3 regions of the Hydrogenophaga sp. BPS33 genome follow, and region 3 is predicted to be linked to each of the others. Evidence: predicted binding sites of a transcription regulator. Region 3 holds the regulator's gene; each other region holds the start of a gene.
What was found. Region 3 encodes FNR, which switches genes on or off when oxygen is low (the NO sensors DNR and NnrR bind a similar motif). Its sites were predicted from a motif close to TTGATNNNNATCAA; they were not measured.

Region 1 (7,497 bases), 2.9 Mb from region 3:
CCACGTATACATAGCCATTGACCCGATCGCAGTGAATGCCGTGCGCGGCGATGCGCGCGTCGATCAGGTCGATGGCTTCGAGCGACATGTCCCACGCGCGCCGCGCATCGGCCGCGGCCAGTTGCTGCTCGAACGGCCCCATGCCGCTGGCGTAGCCCACGATGGCCTGGCCGCCGTTGCGCCCGCTCGCGCCGCTGCCGATGCGATCGGCCTCCAGCACCACCACCGAAAGACCACGCTGCGCAAGCTCCAGCGCGGCGCTCAGGCCCGAGAAGCCCGCACCCACCACCACCACGTCCACGTCCAGCGATGCCCCCAGTCGCGGCAATGGCGCGGGCCGCTGCACACTGGCCTCGTAGTAGCTCTGCTGGTTGAGCTGGGTGTCGGAATGGAGCAGCGACGTGCGTGTGAACATGCCCGTCATGCCTTCAAGCGTTTCGAGACCTGGCCCGCGAGGTAGGTCCACACGAAGGTGGCGGCGGCGTTGGTGGTGAGTTCGGCGTGGTCGTAGGCCGGGGCCACCTCGACACAGTCCATGCCGATCCAGTTCAGATCGGCCAGTTCTTCCAGCAAGGTCAGCACCTGCGAACTGCTCATGCCACCGGGCTCGGGCGTGCCGGTGCCGGGCGCGAAGGCCGGGTCCAGGCAATCGATGTCGAGCGTGAGGTAACAAGGGCGCTGGCCCATGCGCGCGCGGATCGCGTCGATGGCCGGCCGAAGGCCCGCGCCATCGAGCCCCCGCAAGGCACGCGCGGTGAAGATCTGTCCGCCCTGATCGGCCACGTACTCGCGCGCGGCGCGCTCGCCGCTGGAGCGGATGCCGATCTGCACCGTGTGCGCGGGACTGACCAGCCCTTCCTGCAGGGCCTCGTAGGTCCAGGTGCCATGGCCCGAGGGTTCGCCGAAGTGGTCGCTCCAGGTGTCGCAATGCGCATCGAAGTGCAGCAGGGCCAGCGGTTCGCCGCCATGACGGGCCTTGGCCGCGCGCAGCAGCGACAGCGTGACCGAGTGGTCACCGCCCAGGAACACGCAATGGTGCCGGGCCATCAGCGCCGTGGCCTGTTCTTCGATGTGGCGGCGCACCTCGGGCAGCGGCGAGGCGTTGGGCAGGCGCATATCGAGCGCGTCACCCAGGTGCGACAGCGGCGACACGTCGAACACCGGATGGATCGCGTCGCACAGCATCAGACTCGCGGCGCGGATGGCCTGCGGACCGAAGCGCGCGCCCGGCCGGTTCGTCACCACCCCGTCGTAGGGCACACCCGCGATCGCGAAGGGCTGGTCCGCCAAGGGCTCGCAGGCGAGAAAGCGGTTGCTGTTGTTGGCGAAGGCAAACTGACCCAGGGCCATGGGAAACGTCCTTGGTGGTGAGAGCACGGAAGGTGCACGACGATACCGCCCGGCCACGGACCCCATGAGTCCAATTGGTCGAGCGCGTGCGCATCCACCCGGTTTGGCCCAGGTGACTCAAGCTTGCCAATCCCCACGGCCCTGCAAGGCCCGCCACTCGCGGATAGCATCGGCCACCAGGTGCCCCATCCTGGTGGCCCATACCGAGGACGACAACTCCATGAAGCTTTACTACTCCCCCGGCGCCTGCTCGCTCTCGCCACACATTGCCCTGCACGAGTCCGGCCTGAGGTTCGAAGCCATTCCCGCCCCCACCAAGACGCACCAGTTGCCCGACGGCACCGACTACTACACCATCAACCCGCTGGGCTATGTGCCACTCCTGGAACTCGACAACGGCGAGCGCCTGCGCGAAGGCCCGGCCATCGTGCAGTACATCGCCGACCAGGCGCCGCAGAAAAACCTGGCCCCTGCCAACGGCACGCTGCCGCGCTACCGCCTGCAGGAATGGCTGAACTTCATTGGCACCGAGGTGCACAAGGGCTTCTCACCCCTGTTCAATCCCGCCACCCCCGACGAGGTGAAAACCAGCACCAAGGACAAGCTGGGCCAACGCCTGAAGTGGGTGGACGCCGAGCTGGCGGGCAAGCAGTACCTGCTGGGTGACAACTTCAGCGTGGCCGATGGTTACCTGTTCACCGTCACCAACTGGGCACCGCGCGTGGGCGTGGACATCAGCGGTTTTGCCAACCTCAACGCCTACCGTGCCCGCGTTGGCGCGCGTCCTGCCGTGCAGGCGGCGATGAAGGCCGAAGGCCTGATCTAAACCAGCGCCTTTTGCCGGGTGGCCAGCCCTGCGCCGATCCACAACGCCACGGCCGAGAACACCAGTCCCCGCGCCAGGCCGCCCGGGCCATCGGCGATGAAGCCCACCACCGTGGGCCCCACGATCTGGCCGAGGGCGAACACGATCGTGAACGCACTGATGCCTGCCGCCCATTGCTCGGGCGGCAGGTTGTGGCGCACCAAGGCCGTGGTCGATGCCACCACCGACAGGAACACCGCGCCGAACACGACACCCGAGGCCAGCAACAGCGGCGCACTCGTGGTCAGTGCCGGGACGATGGTCGCCGTCCCGAGCAAGGCGTTGAGCCGCGCCAGGGCCTGGCCATCGCGGTGGCGGTCGAGCAAGCCCGCCCAGATGCGCGACGATGCCACCACCGCCACCCCCAGCAGCGCGTAGAACGCCGTGATGTCACCGGCCGGACTGCCCTGCTCGCGCAGCAGCGCGATCACGAACGTCATGTAACCGATGTAGCCCACGCCAAAGCCGGCGTAACCCGCCAGGCCGAAGCCGAAGTCGCGCACGCGCCATGCCCGGGCCCCGTGCGCCTGCATGCCCACCGTGGGGGTGGCGTGGGACGCCAGGACCCTGGCGGGCCAGACCATCAGCGCCGTTGCGACGAGACAGACCAGGGCCAGGGCCCACCACGCCCAGGCCCAGCCGTGCGGCTGCGCGGATGCGGCATGCAGCACCGGCGGCACACCGAGGGCGGACACCACGATGCCCAGTCCAGTGCCGCCGTAATAGAGGCCCAACAGAAAACCGCTTCTGTGGGGTTGTTGCGCCCCCAGGCGCGCGGCCAGCAATCCCCCGGCGATGAACACGAGCGCACTGGCCGCCCCTGCCAACACACGCTGCACCAGCAGGGGCGAGGCCGCGGTGAAGAAACCACTCAGCCCCATGAAGAACGAAGCCAGCAGGGCGCCGGTGAGCAACACGCCCGTGGGCGAGAAGCGCCGCATCAGCCACGGTGTCATCAAGGCACCCAGCAGGTAGCCCAACGCATTGAAGGTATTCATCGCACCGGCCAGCGTGTAGCTCCAGCCCAGGTCCTCGCGCATCGGCGGCAGCAACAGGCCATAGGCAAAGCGCGTGATGCCCAGCGACACCGCCGCACCGAGCGAGAGCGCCAATGCCAGCCGCACATAGGGCGTGTCATCGGGTGGTGTGGCGGGTGGGTGGCGTTGAGGGTGCGGCATGGGCGGTCCATTGTGGAACACGCACGGCCTTGCGCACGGGTGCCCGTTGCGCGCAGCACAAAACATCCGCTTCGGGCCCACATGCGCGAACGGCGTGCGTGCGCGTAAGCTGGCGGCATGTCGAGCCATCCGTTCAACGAACGCGCCGCCACACGGCAACAAGCCGAGCGCGATCGCTTCATCGCCACCCACCCCAAGTCCATGGCGCTGGCCCGTGCGGCGCAAGCCCATTACCTGTTTGGCGTGCCCTTGCACTGGATGCGCGACTGGCCCAGCCCCGCCACCTTGTTCGTGCGGTCCGCGCAAGGTATCACCCTCACCTGCGCCGACGGCCTCGCCTATGCGGACTTCTGCCTGGGCGACACCGGCGCGATGTTCGGCCACAGCCCGCCCGAACTTGCGACGGCCATCGCCGAGCAGGCCGCTCTCGGCTTGACCTGCATGCTGCCCTCCGACCGCGCAGCGCGGGTAGGCGAACAGTTGCAGAACGTGTTCGGCCTGCCGGTGTGGCAGATGGCACTGACCGCCAGCGACGCCAACCGTTTCGTGCTGCGCTGGGCCCGCGCCATCACCGCACGCTCACGGGTTCTGGTGTTCGACGGTTGTTACCACGGCGCGGTGGACGACACGTTGGTCGACCTGGACCCCGCCACGGGGCGCACCTTGCCCAGGCCTTCCGTGCTGGGCAACGTACACAACCACGCCGAATTCACCCGCGTCGTGCCTTTCAACGACCTCGCTGCGCTCGAGGAGGCCCTGGCACAGGGCGACGTGGCCTGCCTGTTGGCCGAACCCGCGCTCACCAACTTCGGCCTGGTGCCCCCGGCGGCCGACTTCTGGGATGCCGCGCGCGCCCTGTGCCACCGGCACGGCAGCTTGTTCGTGTGCGACGAAACCCACACCATCTCCACCGCGCGAGGCGGCTATGCGCATGCCCATGGCTTGGCGCCCGACTTCCTGGTGGTGGGCAAGGCCGTGGCCGGTGGCCTGCCCTGCGCGGTCTACGGCTTCACACACCAGATGGCCCTGCGCATGACGGCCGCGAAGGATGCCGCACCCGAAGGCCACAGCGGCATCGGCACCACGCTCGCTGGCAATGCCCTCACGCTGGCGGCGTTGGACGCATCTCTACAGCACCTGCACAGCGCCGCCAACTACGCTCACGTGCTGGCATTGGCGGCGTCGCTGGAGCAAGCCTTGCGGCGTCGCATCGACCACGCCAGCATGCCCTGGACCATCACCCGACTGGGCGCGCGCATGGAACTGCAGTTCATGCCCCATACACCACGCAATGCGCAGGACGTGCGGGCGCATGCGCAAAGCGCGCTCGAAGTCTTCACCCACCTGTTCATGCTCAACCGCGGCGTGCTGCTCACGCCGTTTCACTGCATGCTGCTGGTCTCGCCCGCGACACAACAGGCCGATGTGGATCGCTTGCTTCGGGCGTTCGATGAACTCCTGGCCGCGCTAGCCTGACCCTCAGGTCGCGCCCAGACCCAAGGGCGCAGGCGTACGCCGCACGATGCGGGTGAACAACCGGTCGAACTGCGGGTCACGGGGCATCCCCACGCTCAAGGGGTCCCGGTTCTGCGCGAACGCGTGGTCCAGCGTACGCCAGTCGTCATCGGTCAACGCCTGTTCGGCAACGGGAAACAACTCTGTTTCCTCCAGCCACATGTGTTCCAGGTAGAAGTTGGCGAAGCGGATCGCCTCGTTCTCGAACGCCGCGCGGTGCAAATCCCCCATGTACTCCCAGGCCATGAGCAGGTGCATCAGGTCACGCACGCGCGCCTCGCTGGTCATGTGCTCGCGCTCGAGCCGTTCGATGGCCGGCATCACATGAGGCGCTACCCGCGCCAGGCGTGGAAAGAGCAGATTCGATTCCTTGGGGTGGTGCTGCTTTTCGGGAAACGCGTCGATGTAGAACAGCATCGCCCGCAGGGCATCGAAGAAGCGTTCACTGCCGTTCTCCGCATTCATGTCCGGCCCCAGCCGAACCATCTGGACGAACGAACGCAGCATCGCGCTCAGGCTGGCATGTTCGTCGCGAATGACGCGCAAGGTCAGGTGTGTGGTCATCGATGTCTCCGGCTTCCCCGAAGCATCGCGCCCAGGTGCGCACAGCACCTTGATGTGCGTCAAGAACCTGTCGTATCCGTGTACCAGAGGCATCGAAGGTCCGGCTCCGTTGGCTCTGGGAACAGCTGCCATCCCGCCTCCGGCGCGCGTGCCTGAACCCAGGGGCATCGAGGGACGGCTACGCCGGCCCGAGCTGCCGTCCCCCCTCCAAGCGCCGAAGGCGCGCCAGAGAGGGGGGAAGCCGCGTCAGCGGCGCAGGGGGGTGTTTTTCATCCTCCACCGCTTGAGCAACAGCGCGTTGCCCACCACGCTCACCGAACTCAGTGCCATCGCCGCGCCCGCCACCACCGGGCTCAGAAAACCCAGTGCCGCCAGGGGGATGCCCGCCACGTTGTAGGCAAAGGCCCAGAACAGGTTCTGCCGGATCTTGCGCACCGTGCGCCGCGAAACGTCCAGCGCGGCCGCCACCAGCATCGGGTCTCCGCGCATGAGCGTGATGCCGGCGGCATGCATCGCCACATCGGCGCTCGCACCCTGGCTGTGGCTCATTGCCATGCCCACGTCGGCCGCGGCCAACGCGGGGGCGTCGTTCACACCATCGCCCACCATGGCCACGGTGTGCGTGCGTTCGCCGGTCGACGCCCCACGCAACCGGCGCACCACGGCGGCCTTGTCACCCGGCAGCACTTCGGCGATCACCTCACCCTGCTCCGCGTGCAATCCCAGGCGTTTTGCCATGGCCAGCGCCGCTCCCTCGTTGTCGCCTGACACCAGGAAAAGGCGCATGCCCTGGCCACGCAAGTCCGCCAGCGCCTGGGCCGCATGGGTCTTGGGCTCGTCACCGAAAGCCAGCAGCGCCAGCGGCACCCAACCCGTGGCCTCCCCGGGAGTCTCGCTCGCCAGCACCGACACGGTGGCACCTTCTTGCTGCAAAGCTTGTGCGCGTGCTTGCAGAGGGCCCAGCTGGGCACCGAGCTCGTCCATCCAGCGCAGGCTGCCCAGGGCCAGCAAGGCGCCATTCACGATACCCTGGTTGCCCCGGCCAGAGACCGTCCGCACATCGCGCGCGGCATCGGCAGAAACCTCGACCGCGCGCGAGGCAGCCGCATCCAGCACCGCCCGTGCCAAGGGATGCGCGCTCTGCGCCTGCAAGGCCGCGGCCGTTTTCAGCACCGCCATTTCGTCCACACCCTCCGCGGCCTCGATGACCAGCAAGCGCGGACGGCCTTGCGTCAAAGTGCCTGTCTTGTCGAACACCACGGTGTCGACCTTGTGTGCGATCTCCAGGGCCTGCGCATCCTTGATCAGAATGCCGTGGCGCGCGGCCACCCCGGTGCCGGCCATGATGGCCGCTGGCGTGGCCAGGCCCAGCGCACACGGGCAGGCGATCACCAGCACCGCGACCGCGTGCAGCAAGGCGTCTTCCATCGGCGCTCCACTCCACAGCCAACCGAGCAAGGTGATCAGCGCAATGCCCAGTACCACCGGCACGAACACCGCGGCCACCTGGTCCACCATGCGCTGCACCGGCGCCTTGCCGGCCTGCGCGTCCTGCACCAGGCCGATGATGTGGGCCAGCACACTCTGCGCACCGGTGGCTCGCACCTGCACGTCCACCGCACCTTCACCGTTGAGCGAACCGCCGGTGACCGCATCCCCTACCGCCTTGGCCACCGGCATGGCCTCGCCGGTGAGCATCGATTCATCGGCCTGCGTGCTGCCCTGCACCACCGTGCCATCGGCCGCGAACCGTTCGCCAGGCAGTACACGGATCACATCACCCGCCAGCAACTCGTCGACCGCCACGTCGGCCAACTCGGTACGGCGAACGCCATCGGGCAACAGGTGCGCACGCTCGGGCCTCAGGGCATGCAGGGCACGAATGGCATCGGTAGTCTGGCGCTTGGCGCGTGCTTCCAGCCATTTGCCGAGCAACACCAGCGTGATCACCACCGCCGAGGCTTCGTAGTACAGGTGCGGCACCGCACCCGCCTCGGCGCGCCACCACAACCAGGTCGACAAGGC
Region 2 (7,497 bases), 270 kb from region 3:
TGAAGACGGGCGTGCACCCTACCCTGGCCGGCGTGGTGCTGGGCCTGATGACACCGGTGCTGCCCGGGCGCGCGCGCGAACGGGCGCTGGACACCGCCACGCGCGTCGTGCAGGACCTCAACGGCCGCACCGACCTCACACCCCATGCGCTCGCCGGCCCCTTGAAGGAGCTGCGGCAGGCGCAGCGCGAGGTGCTGGCGCCGGTGACCCGCGTGCAGATGGCCCTGCACCCTTGGGTGGCCTATGGCGTCATGCCGCTGTTCGCGCTGGCCAACGCCGGCGTCTCCATCGATGGCGTGGATCTCGGCGCGGACGGCGCCCAGGCGGTGACAGCGGGTGTGTTGCTCGCCCTGGTGCTCGGCAAGCCGCTGGGCGTGGTCCTGGCGAGCTGGCTGGCGGTGCGCCTGGGCTGGTGTCGCCTGCCGGAGGGGGTCTCGTGGTCGGGGGTCTGGCTGGTCGGGCTGTTGGCCGGCATCGGTTTCACCATGTCGATCTTCATCGCGACCCTGGCCTTTGACAACGCCAACCTGCTCAACGCCGCCAAGCTGGGCGTGCTGCTCGCTTCGCTCGTGGCTGCTGTGCTGGGTCTCGCGTGGGGGGCCGTGCTGGCCTGGCGCGGGCGCCGGCACCGAGCTCTGGCATGATCGCGCCCTATTCTCGTTTTCCCTGATGCCAAACCCGCTTCAAAGACGTTGGGAGCTGGACGCCTTGCGCGGCCTCATGCTCGTCCTGATGACGCTGACCCACATGCCGACGATGTACTCGTTGCCATCGGGTCAGCCGTTCGGCTTTGTCTCGGCGGCCGAGGGCTTCGTGTTTCTCTCGGCTTATATGGCGGGTCGCGTGTACGGAAGACGCGCGCTTCGCGACGGTTTGCCCGCCATGCAGATCGCGTTCCACGAACGCGCGCTCAAGCTCTACCTGTGCCAGATGGCCCTGCTGCTGCTGGCGTTCACGGTGATCGCCTGGCTGGGCGTCACCAACCGCCAAGGGGGCGTGACCGGCTTGCTGGAGTTCCTGTTCATCGATCCCACGCTGGCGGTGCCCGGCGCCGCGCTACTGGTTTACAACCCACCGTTGCTGGACATCCTGCCGATGTACATCGTGTTCATGCTGGCCAGCCCCTGGCTGCTGCGCCGCGGTCTGCAATCGGGCTGGAGCGGCATCCTCATGGTCAGCGGCCTGCTCTGGCTGGGCGAGCAATGGGGGCTGGGCCATGTCTTGCACGGCACGGCCGTGGAGCTCACGGGCCTGGCGATTCCGTACAAGGACACCGGTGCCTTCCACTGGACGGCATGGCAGGCGCTCTGGGTGATCGGTTTGTGGCTCGGGGCGCGCACGCAACCGTTGCCCCGCATACCGATGTGGCTGCTCCTGCCGGCCGCTGCGTACGCGCTGGGCATGCTGGTGTGGCGCCACGTCGCGGGCCAGGCGCCGTTGCCCTGGTTGCCGGCGGTGGACCTGCTGCTCAACAAGTGGTCGCTCGGCCCGATGCGGGTGCTGAACTTCGCCAGTGTGTTCGTGGTGCTGGTGTCGGCCGGTCCGTGGCTCGTGCGCGTGCTGCCGCGTTTGCGGGCGCTGGAGTTGCTGGGACGGCATTCGCTTTCGGTGTTCTGCGCCCACATCGTGATCGCGCTGTTCACCCTTGCCTTCTTCGGTTCGACGCAGGTGATCCGCCCATGGAGCACCGACGTCACCCTGCTGCTTGCAGCGTTCGCCGGCCTGTTCGCGGTGGCGCTGATCGGGGAAGAGCGGGATCGCAAGGGTTGGCAGGGCTTGCTGCCATTCTGGCGCGCGCGCTCCCAGGGTTCCTGAAGCGCGGCCGCAGGCCGTCGGAACTTTCCCGTCGCCGCGCATCCCCAATCCGGCATGAACTCCGCCGACCGTCAGTGGGAACTCGACGCCCTGCGCGGCCTGATGCTTGTGCTGATGACCCTCACGCACCTGCCCACCCGCCTGGCCGACCCCCTGGGCCAGCCACTGGGGTTCGTCTCCGCGGCCGAAGGCTTCGTGCTGCTCTCGGCGTACATGGCGGGTCGGGTGTACACGGCCAAGGCCGATCGCCAAGGCCCCGAGGCGATGAAAAATGCCTTCTTCAACCGGGCGCTCAAACTCTATGCCTGCCAGCTCGCGTTGCTGGTCTTCGCCTTCACCGTCATCGCCGGCCTGGGCTTGGCGCTGAGCGAAGTGGCCATCACCGATTTGTTGAGCTTCTTCCTGGAGCGCCCGGTGGTGGCGGCCCTCAGCGCGGGCCTGTTGCTGTACAGCCCGGCGCTGCTGGACATCCTGCCCATCTATATCGTGTTCATGCTGCTCAGCCCATTGGTATTGCTGCACGGCATGGAGCACGGTTGGCGAACGGTGATGGCGCTGAGCCTGCTGTTGTGGGTCGGCGCGCAGTTCGGGCTGGGGCCTGCCGTCAACCGTTGGGCCATGGGCTGGTTCGACATGCCCGTGCGCTACCAGGACATGGGCGCGTTCGAGATATTCGCCTGGCAATTCCTTTGGGTGCTGGGCTTGTGGATGGGCTTCACCCACAGCCAGCCAGGCCACGCGCCAACGTCCTTCCCGCGCTGGATGGTCGGCGCGGCCATGGCCTTGGCGATCGTGGGTTTTCTGTGGCGGCACACCGCAGGCCAGACGCCCATGCCCGACGGCTCTGCGGTCAACCTCATGTTCGACAAATGGCATCTGGGACCGTTGCGGCTCATCAACCTGCTTGCGCTCCTGGTGCTGGTGATGCACTTCGCGCCCTGGCTCCAGCGGCACCTGCCACGCTGGCGCGTGCTGGAGACGCTGGGCAAGGCGGCCTTGCCGGTGTTCTGCGCCCATCTGGTGGCGGCGCTGCTGGCGCTGGCGGTGTTCGGGCCGGCCCGCCCGGAGCGGCCTTGGTCGGTGGACCTGCTGGTGCTTTTTGTCGCCTTCTATGCGCTGTGGATCACCGCGCGCCTGTCTTTGGCCGCCGACCGCCGCGCGGATCGGCAGCGGGCAAGCAAGGTCCCGGCGGCAGATCTCAGCTCTTCAGGTGCAGCGCGATGATGCGCTGCCAAAGGGCGTAACCTTCCGTGTTGAGGTGCAGGCGATCACCGAGAAACAGCTCCGGGCGCGCCTGGCCTTGGGCATCGACCATGGACGAATACACGTCGATGAAATCGAGCTGGGGTTCGACTTGGCTGTACGCCTTGACCATCGCGTTGGTTTCGCGCACCGCGGCGAGCATGCCGGCGCGCGACGGGCTGGGCTTGATGGACACAAAGGCGATGCGTGCCTGAGGCAGCTCGGCCTTGACCGATTGCACGAAGTCCGCGAAACGCTGCGTTACCGCCCAAGGCGACACCCCCTCGGCCAGATCGTTTTCGCCCGCGTACACCACCACCAACCGGGGCTTGTAGGGCAACACCAGGCGGTGGACCAGCTTCACGCAATCGATCAGTTGGGAGCCGCCGAAGCCGCGCTTGATCACCACCGGCTGGTCGGCGAAGCTCGTCTCCAGGTTGTTCCACATGCGGATGGAAGAGCTGCCGACGAACACGACGCCGCCCGATTGGGGCGCTTGCTTCAGGTCGGCGGCGGCGAAGGCTTCCATGCTGGCCGTCCAGCGCGGATCGATCGCCGCCAGTTGCTGCGAGCCATCCGGCACGGCCGGTACCACGGAAAGCATCGCGTTCGGCTTGAGCGGTTCGGCTTGAGCGCCTTGCAATAGACCCGCGCCCAGCACGCAGGTCAGGACCGCATTTCTCAGGGGAGCCGCCAGGCGTGAACGACGGGAAATGGTGTGTGGCAAGGCGAACATGGAAAGTTTTGAGGCGCTGAATGGACCCGGCTCTGGCGCAAAAAGTTCAGATCGCAGCAGTGTAAGCAAGCGTGTTTTTCCCGTCCATGGCGAGGTTGGTATCAGGCAACACCGCCGGCCATGCCGAGCTGGCGCATCCATCCCGCGAGCGCACGCTCATCGGCATTGCCGGCTTCGTAGGCGGCCAACAGGGCGGTGTGGGATTCCGGCCGGTGCTGGTTGAGCTTCACCTTGCACTGCAGCTCGGTGACGCGCAGTTCAAACGCCACGATGCCCTGCGCCATCTTGCGCTGGTAGTCGCCATCCAGGGCCCGCCACTGGTCCGCGTAGGCCGGGTCGTGGTCGTGGATCAGGTGCTTGAGCAGCCGGTCCTTGTCGTCAAAATGCTCCAGGATGCGCGCCTGCACCGTCGCGTGCACCGCGAGGTAGTTCCAGGTCGGCACGCGCACCAGATCGGGGTAGACGCGCGGCGTCATGTAGGCATGCGGGCCGAGAAACGTCACGAGGGCACGGGGACGGGCCTGCAGATAGCGCCCGTGTGGATTGGGCTTGGCGCAGTGGCCCAGCAGCGTCAGAGCGCCCTCTTCTTCCAGCAGGTGCAGTGGCAGCTGCGTCACGAACGGCAGGCCATCGTCATCGACCGAGATCAGGCTGGCGAAGGGGTGGCTTCGCATCAGCGACACGGCGATCGCGGGATCCTTGGCGGCGAACTGGGGTGGCAGGTACATGCCGCCATCATCCCGCATCCGAGGGGTTCGGGCTCAGGCGCCGTTGGGCACCACCAACACGTCGTTCTCGGCGATTTCGAGCATGCGTTGCGCCACGCTGCCCAGCAACAGGCCGAGCACCCCGCCGCGCTGCTTCGTGCCCATCACCACCAGGTCGGCCGGGTGTTCCTGACCGTGGGCATTGAGCAGCAGGCCGGGATCCCCGTGTTCCAGCCAGGTCTGCAGGCGCGCGTGCGTGCTCTCGGGCAGCGCGCAAGACTGGATGAAGGCTTCGGCTTCGCGCTGCGCCTGCGCCAGCCCATCGGCGCGCACCTTGGTCTGGTCCACACCGCCGATGGCCGGGTAAGGGTTGTCGAAGGCATGGAACAAGGTGATGTCGGCGTCGGGAAACAGGTCGTTGGCCACCCGCTGCAAGGTGTGGCGCGAGGCCGGCGAGAAGTCGCTGGCCACGACTACCTGCCGGTACGGCGCGCGGGCCCTGTTGCGCACCACCAGCAAGGGCACAGGCGAGCGGCGCACGAGCGCGTCCACGGTCGATCCCAATACCACACGGCTCAAGGCCCCGTTGCGCGCCACGCCGATGACGATGAGGCCGCAGCCTTCGGCGGTGGCCACGGTGAGCACCGTGTCGGTCACCGCGCCCTGCTCCACCATGGGCACCAGCGTGAGGCCTTCGGCCTGCTCCACGTCGGCGCGCAAGTGGCGTTCGGCGCGCACCATGCGCATGCGGTCACCGCCTATCTGCCCCGTGGCACGCGCCAGCACCGAGGTGGCGGCTTCGGCAGGTTCGCTCTCCACGACGGTGAGCGCGACCAGGCGAGCTTGCCATTGGCGCGCGATCCACACGGCGCGGTCGAGCGCGCGGTCGCTGCGGCTGCCGAGGTCGGTGGCGAGCAGGATATGGCGGGGCGTGGCGGATGGATTCAAGCGAAGGCTCCTTTCTGCCGTTGCGGCACAGGCGTCGACCTTAACCGCTGCGGCGCGCCGGGGCCACCGCAGCCTTTGAGCGGGATCAAGTATCCCGAAAGCGGGCATGGGGTCTGCCCATCGAGCGGGCAAGCTGCGATGATGGGACCACCATGAACGCGCTCTTCAACCACCCCGCCATGCAAAGCCTGGTGCTGCCACCGCTGATGACGTGGCTCGCGGTCTGGCTGCTGCGCCGCGCAGCGGGTCCGCGCTGGGCACCGCTGGGCGCGGCCCTGGGCCTGCTGGCGGCACTGGCGTTGCTGCCGGGTTTCGACTGGCCGGCCTTGTCGCGCGTGCAGAAACTGCCCTGGGCCGTGCTCGGCGCAACGTTGGTGTCGGCGACCTGGCTGGCCTTGGCATCGGCCCCGGTCGGCAGCCGCCTGCGGGGTGTGGTCCTGTCGGCCTTGCTGACCGTGGCTGCACTGGGGCTTGCCGCCATGGGCGCGCTCGGTGGTTCCTTGCTGCTGGCGCAACTGGCGCTGATGGTGGCGGCCACCACGGCGGCGCTGGGTCTGTGGGTCTGGTGGCGCCCCGCATCGGGTTTGCGCGTCCCGCTCGCGGCCTTGCTGCCGGGCTTGGTGGCGGCGCTGCTTATCGCATCGTCCCTGTTCGGCGCACCTGGGAGCACCAGCGCGAGCGGCGAGGACGACGTTTACTACTCCCCGCAATGGAAATGAGGTAACGGCATGCCGATGGTGGTTCAGGAATGCGATGTGACGACGCTGGCGCCCAACGCCCCCAGCACCCCGCCTACCGTCGTGACCGATATTCCGCCCGACTGGCATGAGCTCTGGTCCCAAGTGCTGCAGGCGGCTGCGACCGCCAGCACGACCCGCCTGTTGAGCCATGCCAGCGGACGCGGCTGGGTTCTGTCGGGCCGGTGCAGCGAGCGCAGCGCAGCCTTGTTCGGCCTGTACAAACCCGTGCTCGATGCCCGCACGGCGCGCCGCCACGCGCCCTTGTCGATGCCCTGGGTGGTGGCGCAGATGGGGCAAAGCCTCGATGGTTTCGTGGCCACCTCGACGGGAGACTCCTACTACGTCAACGGCCCGCATGGGCTGCTGCACCTGCACCGCCTGCGCGCTCTGTGCGACGCGGTGATCGTGGGCGCGGGCACGGTGGCAATCGACAATCCGCAACTCACCACGCGGCGTGTGCCCGGGCCACAACCGGTGCGGGTCGTGATGGACCCTTCGGCGCGGCTCGACGGGCAGTCCCGCGTGTTCCACGATGGCCAGGCACCCAGCCTCTGGCTCTGCGACACGCGCCACGCAGCGCTGGCCCGTCGGCGCCTGGGCGCGTCAGCGCCCCACACCACCGAGGTGCTCGCGGTGGACGGCTTGCTCGACGGCACCGGCACCTGCCGGCCGGAGCGTGCCGTGGCTGCGCTCGGCCTGCGCGGGTTCTCGCTGCTCTTCGTGGAGGGCGGCGGCACGACCGTGTCGCGCTTCTTCAGGGCGGGCGTCATCGACCGCCTGCACCTGGTCATCGCCCCGGTGCTGATCGGCAACGGCCGCCGCGGTCTGCAGGTGCCGGCGCACGAAGTCATGGCCGATTGCCCGCGTCCACGCGCACGCACCCTGGCCCTGGGCGAAGACATGTTGTGGGACCTGGCGCTGCGCCCGGGCGAGCTTCAGTGAGGCGGCAGCGCGAGCAGGTCCACATGGCCCACGCGCAGACAGCTCGCGCCGACCACGGACGCTCTTCTTTCGCGCCAGGCCCGTAGCAACGCGCTGGACTGGGGCCCTTGCTCACACGCAGCGGCTGCCATGCCGTCGACCAAGGCGCGCTGCAGGCCGACGGCGGGTGCGCCCGCGCGGCCATCGATCCACCAGTCGCTCGGTGCGGTGAACACGCGGTAGCCGGCGTCGCGCAGCGCACGCCGGCAGACGCCGATCGCGTCAGCGCCCAGCGCGGGGCCAAACCCCTTGTCTCGCCGTTGGTGGGCGCGGAACAGCCGGGCCACCGTGGCGTCGCCCGGTTCTGGGGGTGACCAGACATGGCGGC
Region 3 (7,497 bases):
ATTCTGGGTGTCATCACGATCGCGGTGGGCCTGAGCCTGTTCCTGCGCACGCCGCTCAAGGTCGACGTGATACGCGACCGGGGGGCGCTCGCGCGCATGGTGGAAGAGGGCCGGATCGAGAACGTGTTCCGCCTGCAGATCATGAACGCCACCGAATTGCCGCAGCGCTATGCCATCCAGGTCTCGGGCCTGCCCGGCATCGCGCTGGACACGCCGGCCGAGGTCGAGGTGCTGTCGACCGAAGTGCGCGCCGTGGCCGTGCGCGTGCAGATCCCGCCGGACGCGGCCAGCAGCGGATCGCATCCGATCCGCTTCGACATCCGCGCCACAGGCGACGAGGGCATCCACGTGTCCGAAAAGGCCGTGTTCCTCGTGCCGCGTTGAACTTGTTTTCCGTCTTTGAAGGAGCTCGCGTGAACCCATCGTCCTCTCCCACCGTCCAGATACCGAGCGTGGCTTGGTGGCGCGTGCCGCAAATGTGGCTGGTGGTAGGTGGCCCGCTGATCGTGGTGCTGGCCAGTCTCGTCATGGTCTACATTGCCGTGACCCATGCCGACCCGGTGCTCGACAAAACCGCTTTCGAGCGCGACCGCGCGGCGGCTTCCGTGCTGCAAGGCCAGGCGCGTGACGAAGCCCTGATCCAGCTGCAGCCCGCCCACCAGGCGCGCAACCACGCGGCCTCGCCCGTCGTGCCGCAGGAGCGATGAAATGAACGTGCGCCAATGGATGGGCATCGCCTGGCCCACCTTCCTCACTGCCGCATTGCTGGAGATGCTGGTGTTCGCGATGGTCGACCCGGGCGACCTGCACTGGCTCGGCGGCCAGCCGCTCGAAGGCTCGCGCCAGATGGTCTACACCGTGGCGTTCTTCGTGTTCTGGGCGGTGACGGCGCTCTCGGGCGCGCTCAGCGTGTGGCTGGCGCGAGACTGAAATGGAGAAGGGACGCGATCCGCCGCCGGGCCGCCCCAAGGCGGATCAGCCCCCTTGGGGGGGGCAGCGACCCGCGAAGCGACATCATCCACAGGGCTGCGGGTTCACGATGCGGCGCAGGCCGTCCGTGTCCTTGATGCGCACGTAGCGCTGCTTGACGTCAATGATGCCGTCGTCGACGAACTTCGAGAACGTTCGACTGACCGTCTCCAGCTTCATGCCCAGGTAGCTGCCGATCTCCTCGCGCGTCATGCGCAGCACCAGCTCCGACTGCGAGAACCCCCGCGCGTGCAGCCGTTGCACCAGGTTCAGCAGGAATGCCGCCAGCCGCTCTTCTGCGCGCATGCTGCCCAGCAGCAGCATCACGCCGTGGTCGCGCACGATCTCGCGGCTCATGATCTTGTGCACGTGGTGCTGCAGCGTGGTGAATTCGCGTGAAAGCTCTTCCACCTGGTCGAACGGCATGATGCAGACCTCGGCATCCTCCAGCGCCACCGCGTTGCACGAGTGGTGGTCGTTCACGATGCCGTCCAAGCCGATGATCTCGCCCGTCATCTGGAAGCCGGTCACCTGGTCGCGGCCATCGGCGGTGGTGACGCATGTCTTGAAAAACCCTGAACGCACCGCGTAGAGCGACGTGAACTTGTCGCCCACGTTGAAGAGCGCGGCGCCGCGCGGGATGCGGCGGCGCTTGGAGACGATGGCGTCGAGCTTGTCCATTTCCCCCGGGTTGAGTCCCATGGGCAGGCACAGCTCCCGCAGGTTGCAACTCGAGCAGGCGACTTTGATGCTTTGGGCGTCCATAGGGCGAAGCATACCCCCGTAAGCATTGGGGGCGAAATGCGATCTGGGCACTTGTTGACCGAGATCAAGGGGCGGCAGCCCAGTCTGCCGCACAGTGAGGGCCTTGATGGAGATTTCATTTTGAGCCACGCCATTTCCGAGGAGCTGTTGCGCCGGTTCGACGTTCCCGGCCCGCGCTACACCTCGTACCCCACCGCCGACCGGTTTGTCGAGGCGTTCACCGAGAGCGACTACGTCCAGGCGCTGGAGCAGCGCCGGGCCGGTTCGATGGCGCTGCCGCTGTCGCTCTACGTGCACATTCCGTTTTGCGAGTCGGTCTGCTACTACTGCGCCTGCAACAAGGTCATCACCAAACACCATTCGCGCGCGACCGAGTACCTGCGCTACCTGGCGCGTGAAGTGGAGCTGCAGGTGGCGCACATCGGCAAAGGCCAGAACGTCTCGCAACTTCACCTGGGCGGAGGCACCCCCACCTTCCTGTCAGACGCCGAACTCGGCGACCTCATGACCATGCTGCGGCGTCACTTCACGCTGGTGCCGGGCGGCGAGTACTCGGTGGAGGTGGACCCGCGCACGGTCACGGAAGAACGTCTCGAGACCCTGGCGCGCCTGGGCTTCAACCGCCTGAGCTTTGGCGTGCAGGACTTCGACCCGGCCGTGCAGAAAGCTGTGCACCGGGTGCAGCCGGCCGAGCAGGTGTTCGCGCTGGTGGCGGCCGCGCGGCGCATCGGCTTCGAGTCGGTGAACGTGGACCTGATCTACGGCCTGCCGCTGCAAACGCCGGAGTCCTTCGCGCGCACGCTGGCGCAGGTGAACACGCTGCGGCCCGACCGCATCGCGCTCTACGGGTATGCCCACTTGCCCGCGCGCTTCAAGCCGCAGCGGCGCATTTCCGCCGTGGAGCTGCCCAGCCCGAGCGACAAGCTCGGCATGCTGGCCCTCTCGCTCGACGCGCTGATGGACGCGGGCTACGTCTATGTGGGCATGGACCATTTCGCCTTGCCCAACGATGCGTTGGCCGTGGCCAAACGCCAAGGCCGCCTGCACCGCAACTTCCAGGGCTACAGCACCCAGCCCGACTGCGACCTGATCGCGCTGGGTGTCTCTGCCATCGGCCGCATCGGCGCCACCTACAGCCAGAACGCCAAGACGCTGGACGAATACCGCGACCTGCTCGACCAGGGCCGCCTGCCCGTGGTGCGCGGCCTGGCCCTCACGCGCGACGACCTGCTGCGGCGCGCGGTCATCATGGCCTTGATGTGCCAGGGCGAGGTGCAGTTCGAGTCGATCGAACTCGGGCATCTGATCGATTTCAAGCGCTATTTCGCTCGCGAGATGGACGCCCTGAAAACGCTGGCCGACGAGGGCCTGATCCGCCTGGACGACGCGAGCGTGCAGGTGACCGAGACCGGCTGGTTCCTGGTGCGCGCCATTGCCATGGTGTTCGACCGCCACTTGCAGGCAGATCGTGACCGGGCGCGTTTCTCCCGCATCATCTGACCCGCGCGAACGCGTCCGAGCATGCAAACCTCGATGGCGATCACCGCGTTGTTCATGGGCCTGGTGGGCGGCCCGCATTGCGTGGCCATGTGCGGTGCCGCGTGCGCGGGCGTGGGCCGAGCGGCGGGGGCGCGCAGCACGCAAGCCTTGCTGAGTTTCCAGCTCAGCCGCATCGCCGGCTACGCGCTGTTCGGCGCCTTTGCCGCGGGCTCGGTGCAGGGGCTGGCGTGGCTGGGCACGAACACCGCGGTGCTGCGTCCGGTGTGGACCATGTTCCATGTGGGGGCGCTGCTGCTGGGCATGGCGTTGCTGTGGCGTGCGCGCCAGCCCGCCTGGATCGAGAACCTGGGGCAGGCCGTGTGGCGCAAGGCCAGGCCCACGATGGCCGCGCTGGGGCCGCGCGCGCCGTTCGTGCTGGGCCTGGGGTGGGCGCTCATGCCCTGCGGCCTGTTGTACTCCGCCTTGCTGGTGGCGTCGTTGACGGCCCACGCGTTCGAGGGCGCGGCCGTCATGGCACTGTTCGCGCTCGGCACCTCGGTGTCGCTGCTGGCCGGGCCGTGGTTGCTGCTGCGCTTGCGTGGCGCGCGCTCCGGTGGCTGGGGTATCCGGCTCGCCGGATTGGCGTTGATGGCGACCTCGGGCTGGGCACTCTGGATGGGCGTCGCGCATCCATCCGGTTTGTGGTGCGCTTAGCCTGACGTGCGTTCAGGCAGGGTCGCCAACACCAGACCCAACAGCGCGATGCCGAACGCGACACCCTGCATGCCTGTGAGCCGTTCGCCCATGAACAACACCCCGATCGCTGCGGCGCTGATCGGCAGCATTACCGTGAAAACGCCCGCCTGCGAAGCCGGCACCGCCTTGAGACCCGTCATCCAGAGCCATACCGTCCACACGCTCGCGGCCAGCGCGTAGAACACCAGCAAGGCCCAGACGGGCAGGGCGACCGTGGAGAAATCGAACGACCAGGCGGCCCACAGGCCCAAGGGCGTCACCAGGGCGAATCCCCAGAGATTGATGATGGCCGAGATCCGCTTGGGTCCCAGGCCTTCGGTGAGCAGTTTCCCGATCACCACATAGGACGCTTCGCACACGACCGCCGCGAACACGAGCAGATTGCCCAGCAAGGCCTTATCCATGCCGAACGGCCCCGCCCGGTCGACCGCCGCGCCAGCGTCCACCTTCTGCAGCGAGAAGAGTCCGATGCCGATGGCCGCGCAGGCAATGCCGGCCGCGCTTCGCCACCCCAGGCGTTCGCGCAGGAACACCCAGCTCAGCGCGGCGACCACCGCGGGGATGGACGACATCACCACACCTGCCGCCACGGCGGTGGTCATGCTCACGCCGAACAGCATGCAAACGGAAAACAGGAAGTTGCCCAGGAACGATTCCAGAAACAACAGCACACGTGTGCGGCGCGACAGGGACGGCTCGTGCGCCGGCTTGCGCAGCCAGTTCCACATCGCCACGCCGCCGATGCCAAAGCGCAGCCAGGCGAGCAGGAACACCGGAAACACCAGCACCAGCGGTTTGGACAGTGCGACGTAGCTGCCGACCAGCGACATGCTCAAGGCCAGGCTGGCGTAGGCCCATCCACGGTTCGGGGAAGTCATGGCGATGTCATGGGAGTGCACTGAACTGGAGCGCATGATGCCCCAAGTGCTGTGTCATTTTTCAGAATGAGAGATTTTCTTTTCTCAATGTGAAATTACAGAATGTTGCGGCGCAAGAAATTTTCTCAATGTAAGAAAACGATTTTTGCATTGAGATATTTGTCGAAAATATCCTTTAAAAACAATGAGAAATTTTTTCTCTTATATAAGACATAAGAGCTTCTCATGGTCTTCTATAAGACTTAAAGTCTGTCCAACGGCATCGCCATTGCATGCAAGCTTGCCGGGCTGTTTCATCAACCTCAAGGAGTCTTCAAATGCCCCAATCCCTCACCGAGCAACTGAGCCGTCAGCAGCAGATCGATGCCCTGGAAAAAGACTGGGCGACCAACCCCCGGTGGAAAGGTGTGAAGCGTGGCTACAGCGCGGCCGACGTGGTGCGCCTGCGCGGCAGCATGCAAATCGAGCACACGCTGGCCAAGCGTGGCGCCGAAAAGCTGTGGGACAAGGTCAACGGCGGTGCCAAGAAGGGCTATGTGAACGCCTTCGGCGCGATCTCCGCCGGCCAGGCGATGCAACAGGCCAAGGCTGGCCTGGAAGCGGTGTACCTGTCGGGCTGGCAAGTGGCCGCCGATGGCAACACGTCTGAAACCATGTACCCGGACCAGTCGCTCTACGCCTACGACTCGGTCCCCACCATGGTCCGCCGCATCAACAACACCTTCAAGCGCGCCGACGAAATCCAATGGGGCCGTGGCATCGAGCCGGGCAGCGCTGAATTCATCGACTACTTCCTCCCCATCGTGGCCGACGCGGAAGCCGGTTTCGGCGGCGTGTTGAACGCCTTCGAACTGATGAAGAACATGATCGCCGCTGGCGCGGCAGGCGTGCACTTCGAAGACCAACTGGCCGCTGTGAAGAAGTGCGGCCACATGGGTGGCAAGGTGCTCGTGCCGACGCAAGAGGCCTGCGAAAAGCTGATCGCTGCCCGTTTTGCGGCCGACGTGATGGGCGTGTCCACCATCGTGCTGGCCCGCACCGATGCGGAAGCCGCCAACCTGATCACCAGCGACCACGACGCCAACGACAAGCCTTTCCTGACCGGTGAGCGCACGCAAGAAGGCTTCTACCGCGTGAAGAACGGCCTGGAGCAGGCCATCAGCCGCGGCGTTGCCTACGCGCCATATGCCGACCTAGTGTGGTGCGAAACCGGCGTGCCCGACATCGGCTTCGCCCGCGAGTTCGCCCAGGCGGTGCAGGCCGCGTGCCCGGGCAAGCTGCTGTCTTACAACTGCTCGCCGTCGTTCAACTGGAAGAAGAACCTCAACGACAAGCAGATCGCGTCGTTCCAGGAAGACCTGGCCGCGTTGGGCTACAAGTACCAGTTCATCACGCTGGCCGGCATCCACATCAACTGGTTCAACACCTTCCAGTTCGCCCATGCCTACGCACGCGGCGAAGGCATGAAGCACTACACGGAAATGGTGCAGGAACCCGAATTCGCCGCACGCGACAAGGGCTACACCTTCGTGTCGCACCAGCAGGAAGTGGGCGCGGGTTACTTCGACGACGTGACCACGGTGATCCAGGGTGGCTCGTCCAGCGTGAAGGCGCTGACGGGGTCGACCGAGGAAGAGCAGTTCCACTGAGCTGAATCCGCCTCACAGAGGAGACAGGGCCACCCTTCGGGGTGGCTTTTTTTTAGGGGGCATACTGAATAGGTATTTCGAGCCTCGGCAGGTCACGATTTACTGAAAGACACCCAGAGAGAGATGAGAGCTACAACTAGAGCCATCAGAGTTAGCCATTCCATGCGGCTCTGCGCTTTGACGCTCTCCCGCACGCTGACAATATTTGCCAATTGCGCAAAATGATCCCTTGTCAGACCCTCTTCCGAAATTGTGCGTGACGCTAGATATTTTGTGTGTTCGCAGAGAAGCTCAGCTAGTGGCTTTGATTTCTTCTCGTCCCACAAGGATGTTGCGGAAAATTTGGAGCACTGGAAGCTATATAGGCTCTTATCCTCAGTACGCATTTTTAGTTCCGATGCGATCAGAGGAGTGCCGATTGACATGTCAAAGAAACGCTGAATCTTCTCCAATGATTTAGCGCTGGTACGTTTGCGAACTTGATCTAGTTTAAGTGATGTTGTGCTTGTTTTTAGATTTTTTGACACTTCAACCAAAAACTCTATTGCAGCAAAATTGACCAGGATTTCATCAAGGTGCTCGTGGCAGAAATATGTGTATGCGTGAGGCTGATGGCCGCCCAAGTGTTTGATCTTATCTTCGGGGATTTTATCTGTATGCAGATTTGTGATTAAATGAAAGCGTTTGTCGTATTCCTTGCGATTTTCAACAATAAATTGCATGGCGGGGCAGTCTTCAAGAGTCCAAATGTTGAATGGAGTCGTTGCGCTAACGATAGAGCGCCAATCTCTAACGTGATCATTCTTCGAGTTGGGAAATAAGGACTGGTTTTTCGTTGTAATAAGTTCGGCTGTTATCACTCTTGAAATTGTGTTGGAGAAGTATCCAGGTGCATTTTTTGAAAACCAGTTAGATGCCAAATCTTGGAGTTGATTTCGCGTGTCGTCGATGGATTTTGATTTAATGTGTTCGGGTGATAGATGTTCGATGGCCCATCTTCT

Region 1: a site for FNR is predicted at 5,522-5,535, ahead of F9K07_RS01025 (hemerythrin domain-containing protein). Genes of this name have one in related genera too.
Region 2: a site for FNR is predicted at 5,524-5,537, ahead of F9K07_RS15320 (universal stress protein). Genes of this name have one in related genera too.

What each region holds. Positions count from the first base shown of each region.
Region 1 covers NZ_CP044549.1:213,859-221,355, reverse strand. The annotation lists gene F9K07_RS01050 (NAD(P)/FAD-dependent oxidoreductase) at 1-415, opposite strand, end outside; gene speB (agmatinase) at 421-1,350, opposite strand; gene gstA (glutathione transferase GstA) at 1,571-2,176, shown strand; gene F9K07_RS01035 (YbfB/YjiJ family MFS transporter) at 2,173-3,393, opposite strand; gene F9K07_RS01030 (aspartate aminotransferase family protein) at 3,511-4,869, shown strand; gene F9K07_RS01025 (hemerythrin domain-containing protein) at 4,873-5,472, opposite strand; gene F9K07_RS01020 (heavy metal translocating P-type ATPase) at 5,719-7,497, opposite strand, start outside.
Region 2 covers NZ_CP044549.1:3,318,140-3,325,636, forward strand. The annotation lists gene nhaA (Na+/H+ antiporter NhaA) at 1-644, shown strand, start outside; gene opgC (OpgC domain-containing protein) at 670-1,815, shown strand; gene opgC (OpgC domain-containing protein) at 1,870-3,039, shown strand; gene F9K07_RS15310 (SGNH/GDSL hydrolase family protein) at 3,014-3,793, opposite strand; gene F9K07_RS15315 (FMN-binding negative transcriptional regulator) at 3,895-4,521, opposite strand; gene F9K07_RS15320 (universal stress protein) at 4,555-5,448, opposite strand; gene F9K07_RS15325 (hypothetical protein) at 5,601-6,167, shown strand; gene F9K07_RS15330 (RibD family protein) at 6,177-7,130, shown strand; gene F9K07_RS15335 (class I SAM-dependent methyltransferase) at 7,124-7,497, opposite strand, start outside.
Region 3 covers NZ_CP044549.1:3,590,005-3,597,501, reverse strand. The annotation lists gene ccoG (cytochrome c oxidase accessory protein CcoG) at 1-384, shown strand, start outside; gene F9K07_RS16735 (nitrogen fixation protein FixH) at 414-707, shown strand; gene F9K07_RS16730 (hypothetical protein) at 709-930, shown strand; gene fnr (fumarate/nitrate reduction transcriptional regulator Fnr) at 1,015-1,734, opposite strand; gene hemN (oxygen-independent coproporphyrinogen III oxidase) at 1,855-3,234, shown strand; gene F9K07_RS16715 (sulfite exporter TauE/SafE family protein) at 3,256-3,927, shown strand; gene F9K07_RS16710 (DMT family transporter) at 3,924-4,847, opposite strand; gene aceA (isocitrate lyase) at 5,165-6,496, shown strand; gene F9K07_RS16700 (hypothetical protein) at 6,589-7,497, opposite strand, start outside.